Linked DNA regions of Mesorhizobium opportunistum WSM2075. The protein of the gene in region 1 interacts with the protein of each later gene in a pairwise test. Links are inferred from orthologs where the notes say so. Each region holds a gene or a part of one and is shown in the gene's direction. Other genes may lie near its edges. The genes, in order: MESOP_RS04815 and def.

Region 1 (7,876 bases):
CGGACAACCCGAAGGTGGACGTGAACTGCCGATGGAAATGGTATTTCGAGAACGCCGCGACACCGCTCAACGCCTCCAGGCCCAGATCGTCATCCAGATGCTGGTCGATGTGGTCCAGCACCCGCTGCATTCGGGCTTGGTAGTTTTCAAGTGCTGCCTTCAACGCTCTTCCTCCGTGGCGACACCAACTAGGCCTTTCCGGATATGTCGCGCTCGACCGATCTTGCGATTTTGGCATGGATCAACAGGGGCCTGGACGCCATGGCGCGGTCTGCCAGCGCGCTACGGCTCGCGCACGATCAGCCACAATCGCTTTGTGCGCTGGTGAAAGGCGGAGGCCGCATGATGGATGCCATCGCGGCAGCACAAGGCGGCGACATCCAAATGATCGACAGCGCGAGTGCGGTTCACCGTTTCACGGAAACGGCGACCCACTCTATCTCTTGGCTTTGATGCGATTGCGGACGGGAACCCGTTTCACATACTTTTCGGCATCATGCTCAACCTGGCCGCTTCTTCGCCTTCTTGTGCTTCGGCGGGCCGGCATTGTCGAATTTCGGCTTGCCCGGCTTCTTCGCCCACGGCTTCGCCTCATGCGCGGCGGCGGGGCGTTCGGCTGCCGGTGCACGCTTCTCGAACTTGTGCTTCGGTGCGTTGGGGTCGAACGGCGCCTTGCCGCGATGCGGTTTCTTGTCGGGGCTTGGCGGCTGGTAGCCGGCCCGCGACAGGTCCGGTGTGCCGTCCAGCCGCTTGACCACGATGTTGCCCTGGAGTTTGCGGTCGGGACCGATCGCCGTCAGGAAACGATCGGCCCAGTCGGCGGCGATCTGCACGAAGGTCTCTTCCGGCTGCATCTTGATGGCGCCGATCTCGCGCTTCGAGATGCTGCCGGTACGGCACAGCATCGGGATCAGCCAGCGCGGCTCGGCATTCTGCCGGCGTCCGATCGACAGCGAAAACCAGACGCTGGCGCCGAAATCGTCGCGCCGGCTGGGCGCTTCGTCGCGGCGCGCGAAACCTTCGCCCGCCGGTCTTTCACGCGAGGGCGTGAAGGGTGCCACATCCATCAGATCCTCGGGCGCGGAGCGGCTGGCGCGGCACTGGCGCACGAAGGCGGCGGCCACCTGCTCGGCGCCATGCTGGCTCAGAAGCGCGTCGATGAAGGCGCGCTCGTCGTCCTTGACCGGCTCGTCGAAGGCCGGATCGGCAAGGATGCGCTCGTCGTCGCGCCGCATCACGTCGTCGGCCGATGGCGGGCTTGCCCATGTCGCGGTCAGCTTGGCGCTCTGCAGCAGGCGTTCGGTGCGCCGGCGGGCGCTGCCCGGCACGATCAGCGCGCTGACGCCCTTGCGCCCGGCGCGCCCGGTGCGGCCGCTGCGGTGCAGCAGCGTTTCCGGGTTGGTCGGCAGGTCGGCGTGGATGACCAGTTCGAGATTGGGCAGGTCGATGCCGCGCGCCGCGACATCGGTGGCGATGCAGACCTTGGCGCGGCCGTCGCGCATCGCCTGCAGCGCATGGCTGCGCTCGTTCTGGCTGAGCTCGCCCGACAGCGCCACGACCGAAAAGTTGCGGTTGTTGAAGCGCGCGGTGAGATGATTGACGGCGGCGCGCGTGTTGCAGAACACCAGCGCGTTCTTCGCCTCATAAAAACGCAGTACGTTGATGATGGCGTTCTCGCGGTCGGCCGGGGCGACGCTGAGCGCCCGGTACTCGATGTCGAGATGCTGTTTTTCCTCACCGGCGGCCGAGATGCGCACGGCGTCACGCTGATAGCCCTGGGCGAGCGTGGCGATCGAGCGCGGCACGGTGGCCGAGAACATCAGCGTGCGGCGCTCGGCGGGGGCTGCGTCGAGGATGAATTCGAGATCCTCGCGAAAACCGAGATCGAGCATCTCGTCGGCCTCGTCGAGCACGACGGCTTTCAGCGCCGACATGTCGAGCGAGTTTCGGGTTATGTGGTCACGCAGCCGGCCGGGCGTGCCGACGACGATGTGGGCGCCGCGCTCCAGCGCGCGCCGCTCTGTGCGCATGTCCATGCCGCCGACGCAGGACGCCACCGTGGCGCCGGTCATTTCGTAGAGCCATTCCAGTTCGCGCGTCACCTGCAGCGCCAGTTCGCGCGTCGGCGCCACCGCCAGCGCCAATGGCGCTGTGGCTGGGGCAAAGCGGTCCGCACCGTCGAGCAGCGTCGGCGCCATGGCAAGGCCGAAGGCGACGGTCTTGCCGGAGCCGGTCTGCGCCGAGACCAGCGCATCGGCCTGGCCGAGCTCCAGGACGGCCTTCTGGACCGGGGTCAGGTCGGAATAGCCGCGTTTTTCCAGCGCCTTTGCCAGCGCGGGAACAAGTGCTTCGAAGTTGGACATCTTACTCTTTCGGAATTCGGGGTTCTGCGCTCATCATGGGAGCACGAGCCGGGGCCGGCATCGCCAGCCAAACAATCTTGGCCGTTCGTACTTCCTGCCGCCGCTCTTGTACAGGGCAAGCGGCACCGGCCTTCCTTCTCCCCTTGTGGGAGAAGGTGTCGCCGAAGGCGACGGATGAGGGGTGCTCCAGGGAACACCAACGCCTCACTCCGCTGGAGCACCCCTCATCCGTCTCGGCGCTGTCGCGCCGATCCACCTTCTCCCACAGGGGGAGAAGGCAGAGCAGCACACGCAATTGACTCTTTTACCAAACCGCGTAAAAGCCGCCACTGAACGGGATCATTTCGATGCGCGGCCTTTTGATGGCTTCTATTGCATTCGACCTCCCTGGCCACAATCATCTGGCTGGGCGCGTTCGCGCGTCTTACCGCTCCCCTAAAACCATGGCCAAAACCACCACCAAAACGGTGTGATTCCCTTGGCCTAACCACCCTCTCCCGGGTCCGGCCCGGGGGACGGAACCCGCATTGGCCGGCGGGTTTTCTCCAAAAACCAAGCGGAGAGGGACAGGAGATTTCGATGAGTTTCAAGGTTGCAGTCGTCGGCGCCACGGGCAATGTGGGTCGGGAAATGCTCAACATACTGGAAGAGCGCGGCTTTCCGGTAAGCGAAGTGGTGGCGCTCGCCTCGCGGCGCAGCCAGGGCACGGAAGTGTCGTTCGGCGACCGCACGCTGAAGGTCAGGACGCTCGACCAGTATGATTTTTCCGACACCGACATCTGCATCATGTCGGCCGGCGGCAACGTCTCCAAGGAATGGTCGCCGAAGATCGGCAAGCAGGGCTGCGTGGTCATCGATAATTCGTCGGCCTTCCGCTACGACCAGGACGTGCCGCTGATCGTGCCGGAAGTGAACCCGGACGCGATCTCACTGTTCACGCGCAAGAACATCATCGCCAACCCGAACTGCTCGACGGCACAGCTGGTCGTGGCGCTGAAGCCGCTGCACGATGCCGCCACCATCAAGCGCGTCGTCGTCGCGACCTACCAATCGGTGTCCGGCGCCGGCAAGGAAGGCATGGACGAGCTGTTCACGCAGACGCGCGCGGTGTTCGTCGCCGACCAGGTCGACGTCAAGAAGTTCACCAAGCGCATCGCCTTCAACGTCATCCCGCATATCGACGTCTTCCTCGACGACGGCTTCACCAAGGAAGAGTGGAAGATGGTGGCCGAGACCAAGAAAATGCTCGACCCCAAGATCAAGCTGACGGCGACCTGCGTGCGCGTGCCGGTGTTCATCGGCCATTCGGAAGCGGTCAACATCGAGTTCGAAAAGCCGATCACCGCCGACGAGGCGCGCGATATCCTGCGCGATGCGCCGGGCTGCCAGGTCTTGGACAAGCGCGAGGATGGCGGCTACATCACGCCGTTGGAATCGGCCGGCGAGGACGCCACCTTCATCTCGCGCATCCGCGAGGATTCGACCGTCGACAACGGCCTGTCGATGTGGATCGTCTCCGACAATCTGCGCAAGGGCGCGGCGCTCAACGCGGTGCAGATCGCCGAGCTGCTGGTCGAGCGCGGACTGATCCAGCCGAAGAAGAAGGCGGCCTGACGGGTCTTTGGTTATCGCTCACGGGCCGCACCGCCGCTTGCGCGGCTGGCCCTCCGCGAGGGCGCCGGACGACCGGCGGCCCGCAGTCGCGGGCTCGGCCTTCGGCCGATTCAGCTTTCGCTCACGGGCCGTATCGCCGCTGCGCGGCTGGCCCTCCGCGAGGGCGCCGGACGGCCGGCGGCCCGCGGTCGCGGGCTCGGCCTGCGGCCGATTCAGCTTTCGCTCACGGGCCGTATCGCCGCTTGCGCGGCTGGCCCTCCGCGAGGGCGCCGGACGACCGGCGGCCCGCGGTCGCGGGCTCGGCCTTCGGCCGATTGGTGTTAGGTTTGCGAAGGCATTGATGAAGGCCAATCTCCCCCCTCGTGGGGGAGATGTCCGGCAGGACAGAGGGGGGCGCTGTCCCTCTTTCCTCTCAATCGATCTCGGTTGTGCTCACCGACCTTTTACTGGTCGCAAATGAAGGAGGTTGGCGTTCCGTCACGCCCCCCTCTGCCCTACCGGGCATCTCCCCCACGAGGGGGGAGATCGGCAGCTTTGGCCGCCGCGCTAAACTCTGTTCTCCTTGGCCAGTTCCATCAGCAGCTCCATTGCCTCCTCGGCCCGCTCCGCCGGCACGAACAGGTGATCGTGGTAGAAAGCCGAGACCGGATTGACGCCCATGCCGGCGGTTGCCAGTCGCGTGGTGATGGCGGCGAGGAAGCCGACTGCTTCCAGCGATGAGTGGATGTTCAGCGTGATCATCCGGCAGCGGAACGAGGCGGCCAGCCCGGCGGCATGGGCCGCCGCCTCGGGCACGATCAGCGTCGTGCCCTCGCGCTCGCGGAATATCATGAGCGGTTCGAGGCCTTCCGGCTGGGGAATTCCAGGCGCCAGCGTGGCGAAGACATAAATGCCATCCAGCAATTCCGGCGTCATCGATGCCAGCAATGTCTTCAGATCGGTTTCGCCAGTCATTTGTTCCTCACCGGATGCATCCATAGCCGCGAGCGATGAATGCCGATAGTCGCGATGTGAAGCTGGAGGGACAGCACCCCGGATGTCGCTTCCGCTTTCGCCAATAGCCAATTTCGTTGATCGGCGGGGATTTTGGGGTCGGCCTCGCCAATCTGAAGCGCGAAACCGACGCATGACCGGCACGGCACGCTACCGCTTGTCGAGCCGGCGGCATCGCGATCTTTGTTCTCCTCGGGATCAAATTAGCCGTCTGAGAGTTAAGAACCAGGCGGCGAGACGGCGATCCGCGTGTGAGAGGAACGAAAAGATGACGAAAATCTTGACCATTCTGGTGTTGGCGACGGCGCTCGGCGCATGTTCGCAGACGGAAAAAGGCGCTGCCGTGGGTGGCCTTGGCGGTGCCGCGGTCGGTGCCGCGGTTGCGGGCGATCCGGTGCAGGGCGCGGTTGTCGGGGGCGCTGTCGGTGCCGTGGCCGGCGCGCTGATCGGCCATGCCAGCGAAAGCGGCAAGTGCCGATACCGCGACCGCTATGGTCGGGTCTATGTCGACCGCTGTCCGAGCGGCTATTGATTGCCTCCGGGCTGAGATCAAAACGGCGGGCCCGGGCCCGCCGTTTTCATAAGATGGATAAATCAGAGCAATTCCAGGAAAAGTGTGAGACGGTTTTTCCGGGAAAAGCGCATAGCGCTTTCCCTTGGGAATTGCGTCAGAACAAAGAGTCAGAGCAGTTTTCGGATGTATTCCCAGGCTTCCCGGCCGAGATCCGCATCGGCGCGATCGTTGCCGCCATGCGCGTGGGATATCGAACGTGAGGTGGTTTCCCCCGGCAAGAGGATGCGGTGGCCAGCGTCGGGCGCTGAAACCAGGCGTGTGGCCTTTCCGGCATCTTTTCGGCGCTGAACGATCGCTTCGGCGAAATCCAGCGATGGCCACAGCGCGTCGTCGCCGCCCGCGACCAGCACGATCTCGGCCGGGATTGCCTCGACCGGAATGGCGGCCCTGGCCGCTTCCTCCCAGAAATTTGTCAGGCAGTGCTTGAAGAGTTCTCGGTAGGACACCAGGCCGTCGACATGGCTTGCGTTCCAGTTCGGGTCGGTTGGAACGAACGGCAATGGAAGCCCCTCCAGGGTCCACGACGATCGTTCAGGCCAGGCGATGCCGTCGCGGCCCGGCCCGATGTTTCCCCAAACCACCGATGTCGGGCTGATCGCCACCACGGCATCGATGCGCGGGTCATGGGCCGCCGCGAGCAAGGATGCTTCGGCACCCTTGGACGTGCCGACATAGACGATGCGCCGGCATCCCAGTCCGGCGAGATGGTCGGTTGCGGCGAAAAACGTCTCGAGAGGGACCTCGCAGATGCCGGGAACCTGGCCTTCGCCGCCAAACCAGCGGAGAGCGAGCGCCGACGCCCCTTGCCTGGCAAACAGCCGCGCGCGAGCGACGTCGACGCGGCCGCTGGATCCGCTCAAGACAACGACGCCCGTCGTGGCGCCGGTGCATCGCAACAGCTTTCCGGCAACGCCACCGGACAGGATGTCTTCCGTGATTGCCCGTTCGCCCATCCGCTCCATCGGCCTAAAGCGTGTCGCGTCGAGACGGATTCATGCGACGCGCTTCAGGTCCTTGTTTTATGCATGTCGACCCGCCAAAACCGAGATCACTTTTGGGCGACATGCATTGGATGCCACCGTAGCATTGCCGGATAATAGCAAAACGGCGGGCACAGGCCCGCCGTTTCGTCGATGCGATGAAGCAATATTTTACTCGGCGGTGGCGGCTTCCGCCTCGGCCGGAGCGGCGGCAGCAGCCGCAACGGCGGCCGCGGCGTCTTCCTGCGCCTTCTTCAGCAGGGCGGCGCGCTCCTGCGCCTTCTTGCCCGGCTCGGCCTTCTTCGGGTTGGAGCGGGCGTCGCGCTTGGCAAGGCCGGCCTCGTCGAGGAAGCGCAGCACGCGGTCCGTCGGCTGGGCGCCATGCGACAGCCAATGCTTGACACGGTCGGCGTCGACCTTGACGCGCTCGCCGTCCTTGGGCAGCAGCGGGTTCCACGAGCCGAGCGACTCGATGAACCGGCCGTCGCGCGGCGAACGGGCGTCGGCGACGACAACGTGGTAGTAAGGACGCTTCTTCGAACCCGCACGGGCCAGTCTGATCTTCAGTGCCATTTCTTTTCTCCTAAAAGCTCTGATTTCGTTTGATTGGATTTCGACTGAGATTTCTCAGCCGGTTTCGTCACGCCGTTGGCAGCGGATTTTTTGTCCCGCCGCTGCTCGAAGCGGCGATCTGTTCGTGGTGTCGGATCACTTCGCGGACGACGAAGTTGAGGAATTTCTCCGCGAAATCGGGGTCGAGATGTGCGTCATGCGCCAGCTGGCGAAGACGGGCTATCTGCTGCTGCTCGCGCGCCGGGTCGGCCGGCGGCAAGCCATGCTCGGCCTTCAGCACGCCGACCGCCTTGGTGCAGCGGAAGCGCTCGGCCAGCATGTGGATGAGGGCGGCATCGATGTTGTCGATCGAGGCGCGGTAGCCGGCCAGGATGGTGCGTGCGTCGGCCATGTCCTTGTCTTCGTTCATCCGTATTCTCACTTCTTCTTGCCAAGGCCGGGCAGTCCGCCGCCACCCAGGCCGGGAAGCCCCGGAAGTTTCGTGCCGCCGGGCAGGCCGGGCAGGCCGGGCAGGCCGGGCAGGCCACTACCGCCAGGAAGACCCTTCATACCGCCAAGGCCCGCGGCCTGCGCCTGCTTCTGCAAGGCTTCGAGCTGCTTGGGATCCATCTTGGACAGGTCAGGCATCCCGCCCATACCTCCCATGCCACCAGGCATCATGCTGCCGAGGCCCATCTTGGAGGCAAGGCCGCCCATCATGCCGCGCATCAGGCCGCCGCCTTTGCCCTTGCCGCCCATCGCCTTCATCATGTCGGCCATGCCGCGATGCATCTTCAGGA
Region 2 (7,950 bases), 370 kb from region 1 along the record:
ACCTTTAGCCATGATTCGTTCCTCCAATTGCGGGAAGCCAAGTGAAACAAGAGAAACGCTTTGCCGCAAGGGCCTTGAGTCGGCCGCAGCCGCCGGCTGGCCGCTTTCAACCGCTTTCTAATTTGCTCGTAAACCATGGCGGTCCGTGCCATGGTCATCTTCGCACTGCAGCATCGATCCGCGCTTTCGCTGGATGATTGCCAGGCAGGCCGGTCAGGACGACGATGCGAATCCACATCGGCTGCGAGATGAGCTTCGACTTTCCGCAGGAAACGCCGCTCATCGCGATGCTCAATGTCCACTACTCCCGTGCCTCCGATCTCGAGCGGCCTGACTTTTTGACCTCGAACCCGCCGGTGCCGATCGAGAGCTATCGCGACAGTTTCGGCAATTGGTGCAACCGCTTCGTCGCGCCGCCCGGGCGTTTTACCTTCGGTACCGATGCGGTAATCCGCGATCCCGGTACATTCGAGATGAGCGAGCTGATGGCCTGGCAGCACGAGGGGCGCGACCTGCCGGCGGAGACGCTGCTGTTCCTGCTGCCCAGCCGGTTTTGCGAGAGCGACCTTTTGGCAAGCGAAGCGTGGCGGCTGTTCGGCCATACGCCACCAGGCATCCCGCGCGTGCAGGCGGTGTGCGATTTCGTCCACAATCACATCGTCTTCAACTATGGCAATGCACGGCCGACGCGCACCGCCGCCGAAGCCTATCGCGAGCAGAGCGGCGTGTGCCGCGACTTCGCGCATCTTGCCGTCACCTTCTGCCGGGCGCTCAACATCCCGACGCGCTATTGCACCGGCTACATCAGCGACATCGGCATGCCGAAGCCTTGGGCGAGCATGGATTTCTGCGCCTGGATGGAGGTCTACCTCGGCGGTCGCTGGCATGCTTTCGATCCGCGAAACAATGCGCCGCGCATCGGCCGCATCCTGATCGCCTCCGGCCGCGACGCGGCGGACGTGCCGCTGACCCATATTTTCGGACCGGGCACGCTTGCCGGCTTCAAGGTGTGGACCGACGAGATCGTCGAATAGAAGGTTCCAGCCCTGGAGCCTTCAACGACCTGAACGATCGGGACGGTTCGTGCGTTGTGCTGCCTGTGGAGCTTCGGCGGCGGGGCAGCTACGATGGGTATCCTGAAGGAGACAGCATTGCATGGCCGGGCATGGCGGCTCGAAAACGGTTATCTATGCGGCGCTGGCGGGCAATCTCGCCATCGCGCTGACCAAATTCGCCGCCGCCTTCTTCACCGGCAGTTCGGCGATGCTGTCGGAGGGCGTGCACTCGCTGGTCGACACCGGCAATGGCAGCCTGCTGCTCTATGGCATGCATCGTGCCGCGCGTCCGGCCGACCGCACGCATCCGCTGGGCCACGGCCGCGAACTCTATTTCTGGAGCTTCATCGTCGCTCTCCTGGTCTTCGCTCTGGGTGCCGGCGTGTCGTTCTATGAGGGCATCATCCATATTATGGCGCCAGAACCGGTTGCCAACGTCAAGGTGAACTACATCGTCCTTGGCCTGTCCTTCCTGTTCGAAGGCAGCTCCTGGCTGGTGGCGCTGAAGGAGTTCCGCCGGCAGAAGGGCAGGCAGGAAGGCTGGCTGCAAGCCGTGCAATCGAGCAAGGACCCGAGCGTCTACACCGTGCTGTTCGAGGACAGCGCCGCCCTGCTCGGCCTGATCGTCGCCTTTGCCGGCATCCTGGCGGCGGAATTGCTCGATATGCCGGAACTCGACGGTGCCGCTTCCATCGGCATCGCCCTCATCCTCGGCGCGACGGCGGTCTTCCTGGCTCGCGAAAGCAAGGGCCTGCTCATCGGCGAGCCGGCTTCACCCGAGGTGCAGAAAAGGGTGCTGGCGATCGTCCAGCAGGATTCAGCGGTACAGCGGGCGAACGGCGTTCTGACCGTCCATATGGGACCGGCAGAGATCGTCGCCGCCCTGAGCATCGAGTTCGAGGATCATCTGGCGGCGCCGGAGATCGAGGCGTGCGTGGAGCGCATCGAGAAACGACTGAATACAGAGATGCCGGAGATCACGCGGCTGTTCGTCAAGCCGCAGACCACTGGCACCTGGGAGCAGCGGCGCAAGCTGATCGGTGCCATGTCCGACCCGGCCTTGGACTAGCAAAGCGAAGTTGCCTCGCGGGCTTGCCCCGCTAAGATTGGTCCGAATTGCAGGAGGAACGACGATGAAGATAGACGGCGGATGCCACTGTGGCGCCATCACCTATGAAGCGGAGGTCGACCCGGAAAAGACCTCTATCTGCCATTGCACGGATTGCCAGCAGCTGACCGGCACCGCCTTTCGCGTGACGGTTCCGGCGCCGGAAAACAACTACCGGATCACGCGGGGCACCCCGAAAATCTACATCAAGACCGTGGCGAGCGGCGCCAAGCGCGTCCAGGCCTTTTGCGCAGACTGCGGCTCGCACCTTTACGCCACGTCGGTCGGCGATGGTCCGAAGGTCTATGGAATTCGGGCGGGGACCGCGCGGCAACGTCAGGATCTGGTTCCGACACTGCAGAAATGGCACCGCTCGGCGCTGCACTGGCTGCCTGAATTTCAGGGCATGACCACGGTGGAGGAGCAGTAGCGCCGGGTCCGGCGCTGCGCCTCAATCGTCGCCTTCGACGACCCTCAGCCTGAGCTGCCCGGTCTTCGAATCGGCGACGCGGGGGCCTGCATCGGCCTTCGCGGCCGGTGCGCGTGAGGCTCCGTCCGGGCCGGCATCGCCGTCTGGCTGCGCGCCGAATTCCAGCGCCTCGATCTTCTGGCCGCGCTTGGTGACCTTCGATGTCGAGACCAGGATATCGTCGATGTCCTTGGCCGACTGGCCGAAATGGACCTGCAATTTGCGCACCCGCTCGTCGACCCGCGCGACATCCTCCATCAGCCGGATCACCTCGCCCTGGATCAGATGCGCCTGTTCGCGCATGCGGGCGTCCTTGAGGATGGCCTGGATGACCTGGATCGACAGCATCAGCAGCGACGGCGAAACGATAACGACGCGCGCCCGATGCGCCTTGTGGACAATCGCCTCGAAATTCTCGTGGATCTCGGCGAACACCGATTCCGACGGCACGAACATGAAGGCGGTGTCCTGCGTCTCGCCCTGGATCAGGTATTTTTCCGAGATGTCGCGGACATGGATCTCGATGTCGCGGCGGAAGGCCTGGGCGGCGACCTTCTGCAGGTCGGCGCCATCGGCGGCACGGATGGCGTTCCATGCCTCCAGCGGAAACTTGGCGTCGATCGCCAGCGACGGCGCGCCATTCGGCATTTTCACCAGGCAATCGGGCCGGCTGCCGTTCGACAGCGTTGCCTGGAACTCGTAAGCGCCATGCGGCAGGCCGTCGGCGACGATGGCCTCCATGCGCGACTGGCCGAAGGCGCCGCGCGTCTGCTTGTTGGAGAGGATCGCCTGCAACTGCACGACCTGGCCGGCGAGCGACTGGATGTTGCCCTGCGCGGTGTCGATGACCGCCAGCCGCTCCTGCAGCTTCGCCAGGCTCTCATGCGTGGATTTGGTCTGTTCGGTCATGGTCTGGCCGATGCGGCCGGTCATGGCGTCGAGGCGCTGGCCGATCGATTGCGTCAGCTCTGCCTGGCGCGCGCCGAACACTTCGGCGATGGCGCCCATGCGGCCCTGCATCTCGGCCTGGGATTGCAGAATGCCGGCCATCCGCGCTTCGGCGTCGCGAGCATGGTCGGCGGCTTCGGCAGCCGCCACGGCGCGCGCCTTGGCCGACCGCCACAGCGCGACGACAAGCGCCACGAACAGGCCAAGAAACAGCAATGCGCCGAAAGCCAGCGCGTGGCCAAGCGTGATCGTGGAGGCGCCAAGCCGTGCCACGGGCTCCGAAAGGATGGTGCTCAGGTCATTCATGTGGACAGCATAGCCGATTCGGCCCGACGACACAGATCAAAACGTGAACGAGGCTCAGACGCCCCGGTTGACGCTCTTCGCTGGACGTCTTACGTGGAACGCCATGCCGATCAAGCCGCTCATCATCCTTCCCGACCCCATCCTGCGCCAGGTTTCCAAGCCGGTGGAACGCGTCGACGCGCCGTTGCGCGGATTAGCCGACGACATGCTGGCCACCATGTATGACGCGCCAGGCATCGGGCTGGCCGCGATCCAGATCGGCGAACCCCTGCGCATGCTGGTGATCGATCTCGCCAAGGAAGACGAGACGCCGGCGCCGCATGTCTTCATCAATCCGGAAATCCTGGAAAGCGCCGACGCCCGCTCGGTCTACGAGGAAGGCTGCCTATCCATCCCCGACTATTACGCCGAAGTCGAACGCCCCGCTTCGGTGCGCGTAAAATACCTCGATCGCGACGGCAAGCTGCAGGAGATGGAGGCCGAGGGGCTGATGGCGACCTGCCTGCAGCACGAGATCGACCACCTCAACGGCGTGCTGTTCATCGACCACATCTCGAAGCTGAAGCGCGACATGGTGGTGAAGAAGTTCAAGAAGCTCGCCAAGGACAAGGCGCCGGGCAAACTGGTGGGATAGGGAATGCCCCTTCGCGTCATCTTCATGGGCACGCCTGAGTTTTCGGTGCCGACGTTGCGCGCGCTTGCCGAAGCGGGACACCAGATTGCAGCCGTCTATACCCAGCCGCCGCGCGCCGCCGGACGGCGCGGGCTGGAACTGACGCCGTCGCCGGTGCAGCGCGAGGCTGAGCGGCTGGGCGTCGAGGTGCGCATGCCCGTATCGCTGAAAGGCGAAGCCGAGCAGGCCGCTTTGCATGCCCTGGGGGCGGATATCGCGGTGGTCGTCGCCTATGGGTTGCTATTGCCGAAGGCGGTCCTCGACGCGCCCCGGCTCGGCTGCATCAACGGCCATGCGTCACTGTTGCCGCGGTGGCGGGGCGCGGCTCCCATCCAGCGCGCCATCATGGCGGGCGACCTGGAAACCGGCATGATGGTGATGCGCATGGAAGAGGGCCTGGACACCGGGCCGGTGGGACTGGTTGAAAAATGCGCCATCGAACCCGATATGACGGCCGGCGATCTGCATGATCGGTTGATGAGCATCGGTGCTGCCCTGATGGTGGAAGCGCTGGCGCGGCTGGAAGAGAGCACCCTGAGATTTACCACACAGGCCGTGGATGGGGTGACTTACGCCAGAAAAATCGATAAATCCGAGACGCATGTGGACTGGACGCGGCCGGCGGCCGAGGTCCACAACACCATTCGCGGCCTGTCGCCCTTTCCCGGCGCCTGGTCCGAGATTGACATTGGCGGCCGCCCGGAGCGGCTGAAACTGCTTCGCTCGACGCTGTCCGAAGGCCTGCCGCTTTCGGATGATTTGGGCGAGTCGGGAGGCATTCTCGATGACCGGCTGACGGTAGCCTGCGGAACAGGCGCGGTCAGGCTGGTCGAAGTTCAACGCGCGGGCGGAAGGCCTGCTGCCGCGCCGGAATTCCTGCGCGGGGCCAAGATCGAAAAAGGAATGAAGTTCTCATGAGCATGATGTCGATACGCGCGGCGACGCCGCGGGATCGCGAGGCCATTCGCGACGTCGAGGAACACGCTTTCGGCCAGCAGGCGGAAGCCGGGCTGGTCGATGCGCTGGTGACCGGCGGCGATGCCGTCGTCGAACTGGTGGCGGAGGAAGATGGGCAAGTGGTCGGCCACATCCTGTTTTCCCGGCTGTTCGTCCAAAATGGCGGCAAGAGCTTCGCCGCCGTGGCGCTCGCGCCGCTGGCGGTGGAGCCCTCCTTCCATGGCAGCGGCATTGGCGGCGCGCTGATCCGCGAGGCGCATATCCGCCTCAAGGATACCGGCGAGACGCTGGCCGTGGTGCTGGGCGATCCGGCCTATTACGGCCGTTTCGGCTATAGCCATACGCGGGCCGAAAAGTTCGAGAGCGAATACCAGGGCGAAGCGCTGCAGGCGCTGGCCTGGGGCGACGCTCCGGAAACCGGCAGTCTGATCTATGCTTCCGCCTTCACCGCTCTCGCCGCCTAGGCGAAAGCGTATAGCTGCCCGGCATGCCGCGTTTTCGCCTCGACATCGAATATGACGGCAGCCTTTTCGCCGGCTGGCAGCACCAGGCCGATCAGCCTTCGGTGCAGCAGGCGATCGAAGAGGCGATCGAAAAATTCTGCGGCGAGGCGGTGCGACTGCGCGCCGCCGGCCGCACCGATGCGGGCGTGCACGCCACGGCTCAGGTCGCACATGTCGACCTCGTCAAGGCATGGCCTGGCGACAAGGTGCGCGATGCCGTCAACGCCCATCTGCAGGCGGCGGGCGCACGCGTTGTCATCCTCAAGGCAGGCGTCGTCCCCGACGATTTCGACGCCCGATTCTCGGCCACCGGCCGCCACTATCTCTACCGCATCCTCAACCGACGCGCGCCCTCGGCGCTGGAGAAGGGCAAGGTGTGGTGGGTGCCGAAGCGGCTCGACGCCGGCGCCATGCACGAAGCGGCCAAGATCCTGCTCGGGCGGCACGACTTCACCACCTTCCGCTCGACGCAGTGCCAGGCCAACAGCCCGGTCCGGACGCTGGAGCAGCTCGACGTGAGCAGACAGGGCGACATGATCGAGGTGCGGGCTTCGGCACGCTCCTTCCTGCACAACCAGGTGCGATCCATGGTCGGTTCGCTCAAGCGCGTCGGCGACGGCAGCTGGAGCGCCAACGATTTCAAGGCGGCGCTCGAAGCGCGCGACCGCGCCGCCTGCGGCCAGGTGGCGCCGCCCGACGGGCTTTTTCTCATTGGCGTCGACTATTCCGAATAGAGGCAGGAGGCTCTATCCGGGATAGAGACGGGGCTCTATCCGGGATAGAGCCCGGAAAGGCTCTGAGCCCCGACATCGTCCGGCACGGCGATGCCGAGCAACATCTGCAGCCCGAACAGCACCAGCAGCGACGCGATGAACATGCCGACGAAGACGGCGGTGCCGACCGCCGCTCCCTTGCCGATCGTGGCGTTCGTCATGCGCCAGGTCAGCACCATCGACAGGGCGAACAACAGCAGCGATACGAGGCTCGAGACCTGGCTTGCCGACGACAGGAAGAGCCTGATCAGCGCCGACGGCAGCATCAGCCAGGCGGTGATCGCCGAGGCCCAGTTGCTGGCAACGACATAGTGGACGAAACGGCCACCGATACCAGCGCGCGGCGCCACCAGGGCGAGCGCGACCAGCGGCAGCACCCAGGAGCCGATATCGACGGTCGCCAACCGCAGCAGCATGCTGAAGCGACCCGCGAAGGCGTCGGGATCGCCGATCTCGTTGGCGATACCGACCCAGCCGACGATCAGCGCCGGCGCCGCAACGATGATGGCGAAGAAGGAATTCCAGAACCCGTCGGCCGACAGGTCGAGCAGGCGCAGGCCGTCGACCTTGCCGAGCATCAGCCGCCAGGCGCCAGTCAGCGAAGCTTGGGTTTCGTCCGCCGAAAGCATGCCGCTCAGCCCTGCCCGAACCAGTCTTCGATGAAGCGCTGGTAGATCCGCGTCAGTGTTTCGAGATCGGCAATGGCGACGCGCTCATCGACCATGTGCATGGTCTTGCCGACCAAGCCGAACTCGACCACCGGACAATAGTCCTTGATGAAGCGCGCGTCCGACGTGCCGCCCGAGGTCGACAGCGTCGGCTCCTTGCCAACCGCCGACTTGATCGAGCCGGCAAGCGTTTCGACCAGCCGGTCGTCACGGGTCAGGAAGACGTGGCTCGGACGGTCGCGCCAGACGAGATCGTAGTCGACCGGCGTCTTCTTGCCCGGCCGATATTTCTTGCGGCCGGCCGCCTGGTCGAGGCGGTTGTGGATTTCGGCCTGAAGGGTTTCGGCCGTCCAGGTGTCGTTAAAGCGGATGTTGAAGACAGCGACCGCCTTCGCCGGGATGACGTTGGTGGCCGGGTTGCCGACATCGATTGAGGTGACTTCCAGATTGGTCGGCTGGAAATCCCTGGTTCCCTTGTCGAAGACGGGAT

What was found.
Region 2: the proteins of MESOP_RS04815 (region 1) and def interact in binary tests that used the Escherichia coli proteins (3 or more experiments, as listed by UniProt). The link is inferred for Mesorhizobium opportunistum WSM2075 from one-to-one orthologs.

The regions. Positions count from the first base shown.
Region 1 is NC_015675.1:1,021,336-1,029,211, forward strand. The notes cover bases 2,088-4,959. They hold MESOP_RS04815 (aspartate-semialdehyde dehydrogenase), read left to right. Parts: upstream 2,088-2,942; coding sequence 2,943-3,977; downstream 3,978-4,959. Other genes in these bases: MESOP_RS04805 (DEAD/DEAH box helicase), read right to left, coding at 2,088-2,363; MESOP_RS04825 (ACT domain-containing protein), read right to left, coding at 4,524-4,931. Outside these bases: MESOP_RS04795 (AraC family transcriptional regulator), read right to left, coding at 1-163; MESOP_RS36725 (hypothetical protein), read left to right, coding at 205-453; more of MESOP_RS04805, read right to left, coding at 501-2,087; MESOP_RS04830 (YMGG-like glycine zipper-containing protein), read left to right, coding at 5,239-5,502; MESOP_RS04835 (acyl-CoA thioester hydrolase/BAAT C-terminal domain-containing protein), read right to left, coding at 5,652-6,497; rpsP (30S ribosomal protein S16), read right to left, coding at 6,696-7,097; MESOP_RS04845 (chorismate mutase), read right to left, coding at 7,165-7,506; ffh (signal recognition particle protein), read right to left, coding at 7,515-7,876.
Region 2 is NC_015675.1:645,671-653,620, forward strand. What follows is about bases 2,809-5,754. They hold def (peptide deformylase), read left to right. Parts: upstream 2,809-3,989; coding sequence 3,990-4,520; downstream 4,521-5,754. Other genes in these bases: MESOP_RS03005 (DNA recombination protein RmuC), read right to left, coding at 2,809-3,886; fmt (methionyl-tRNA formyltransferase), read left to right, coding at 4,524-5,477; MESOP_RS03020 (GNAT family N-acetyltransferase), read left to right, coding at 5,474-5,754. In the rest of the region: MESOP_RS36525 (hypothetical protein), read right to left, coding at 1-12; MESOP_RS02990 (transglutaminase-like domain-containing protein), read left to right, coding at 225-1,034; MESOP_RS02995 (cation diffusion facilitator family transporter), read left to right, coding at 1,156-2,124; MESOP_RS03000 (GFA family protein), read left to right, coding at 2,189-2,593; more of MESOP_RS03005, read right to left, coding at 2,615-2,808; more of MESOP_RS03020, read left to right, coding at 5,755-5,980; tRNA pseudouridine(38-40) synthase TruA, read left to right, coding at 6,004-6,753; MESOP_RS03030 (hypothetical protein), read right to left, coding at 6,789-7,421; dapE (succinyl-diaminopimelate desuccinylase), read right to left, coding at 7,427-7,950. UniProt on the Escherichia coli protein: Removes the formyl group from the N-terminal Met of newly synthesized proteins. Requires at least a dipeptide for an efficient rate of reaction. N-terminal L-methionine is a prerequisite for activity but the enzyme has broad specificity at other positions.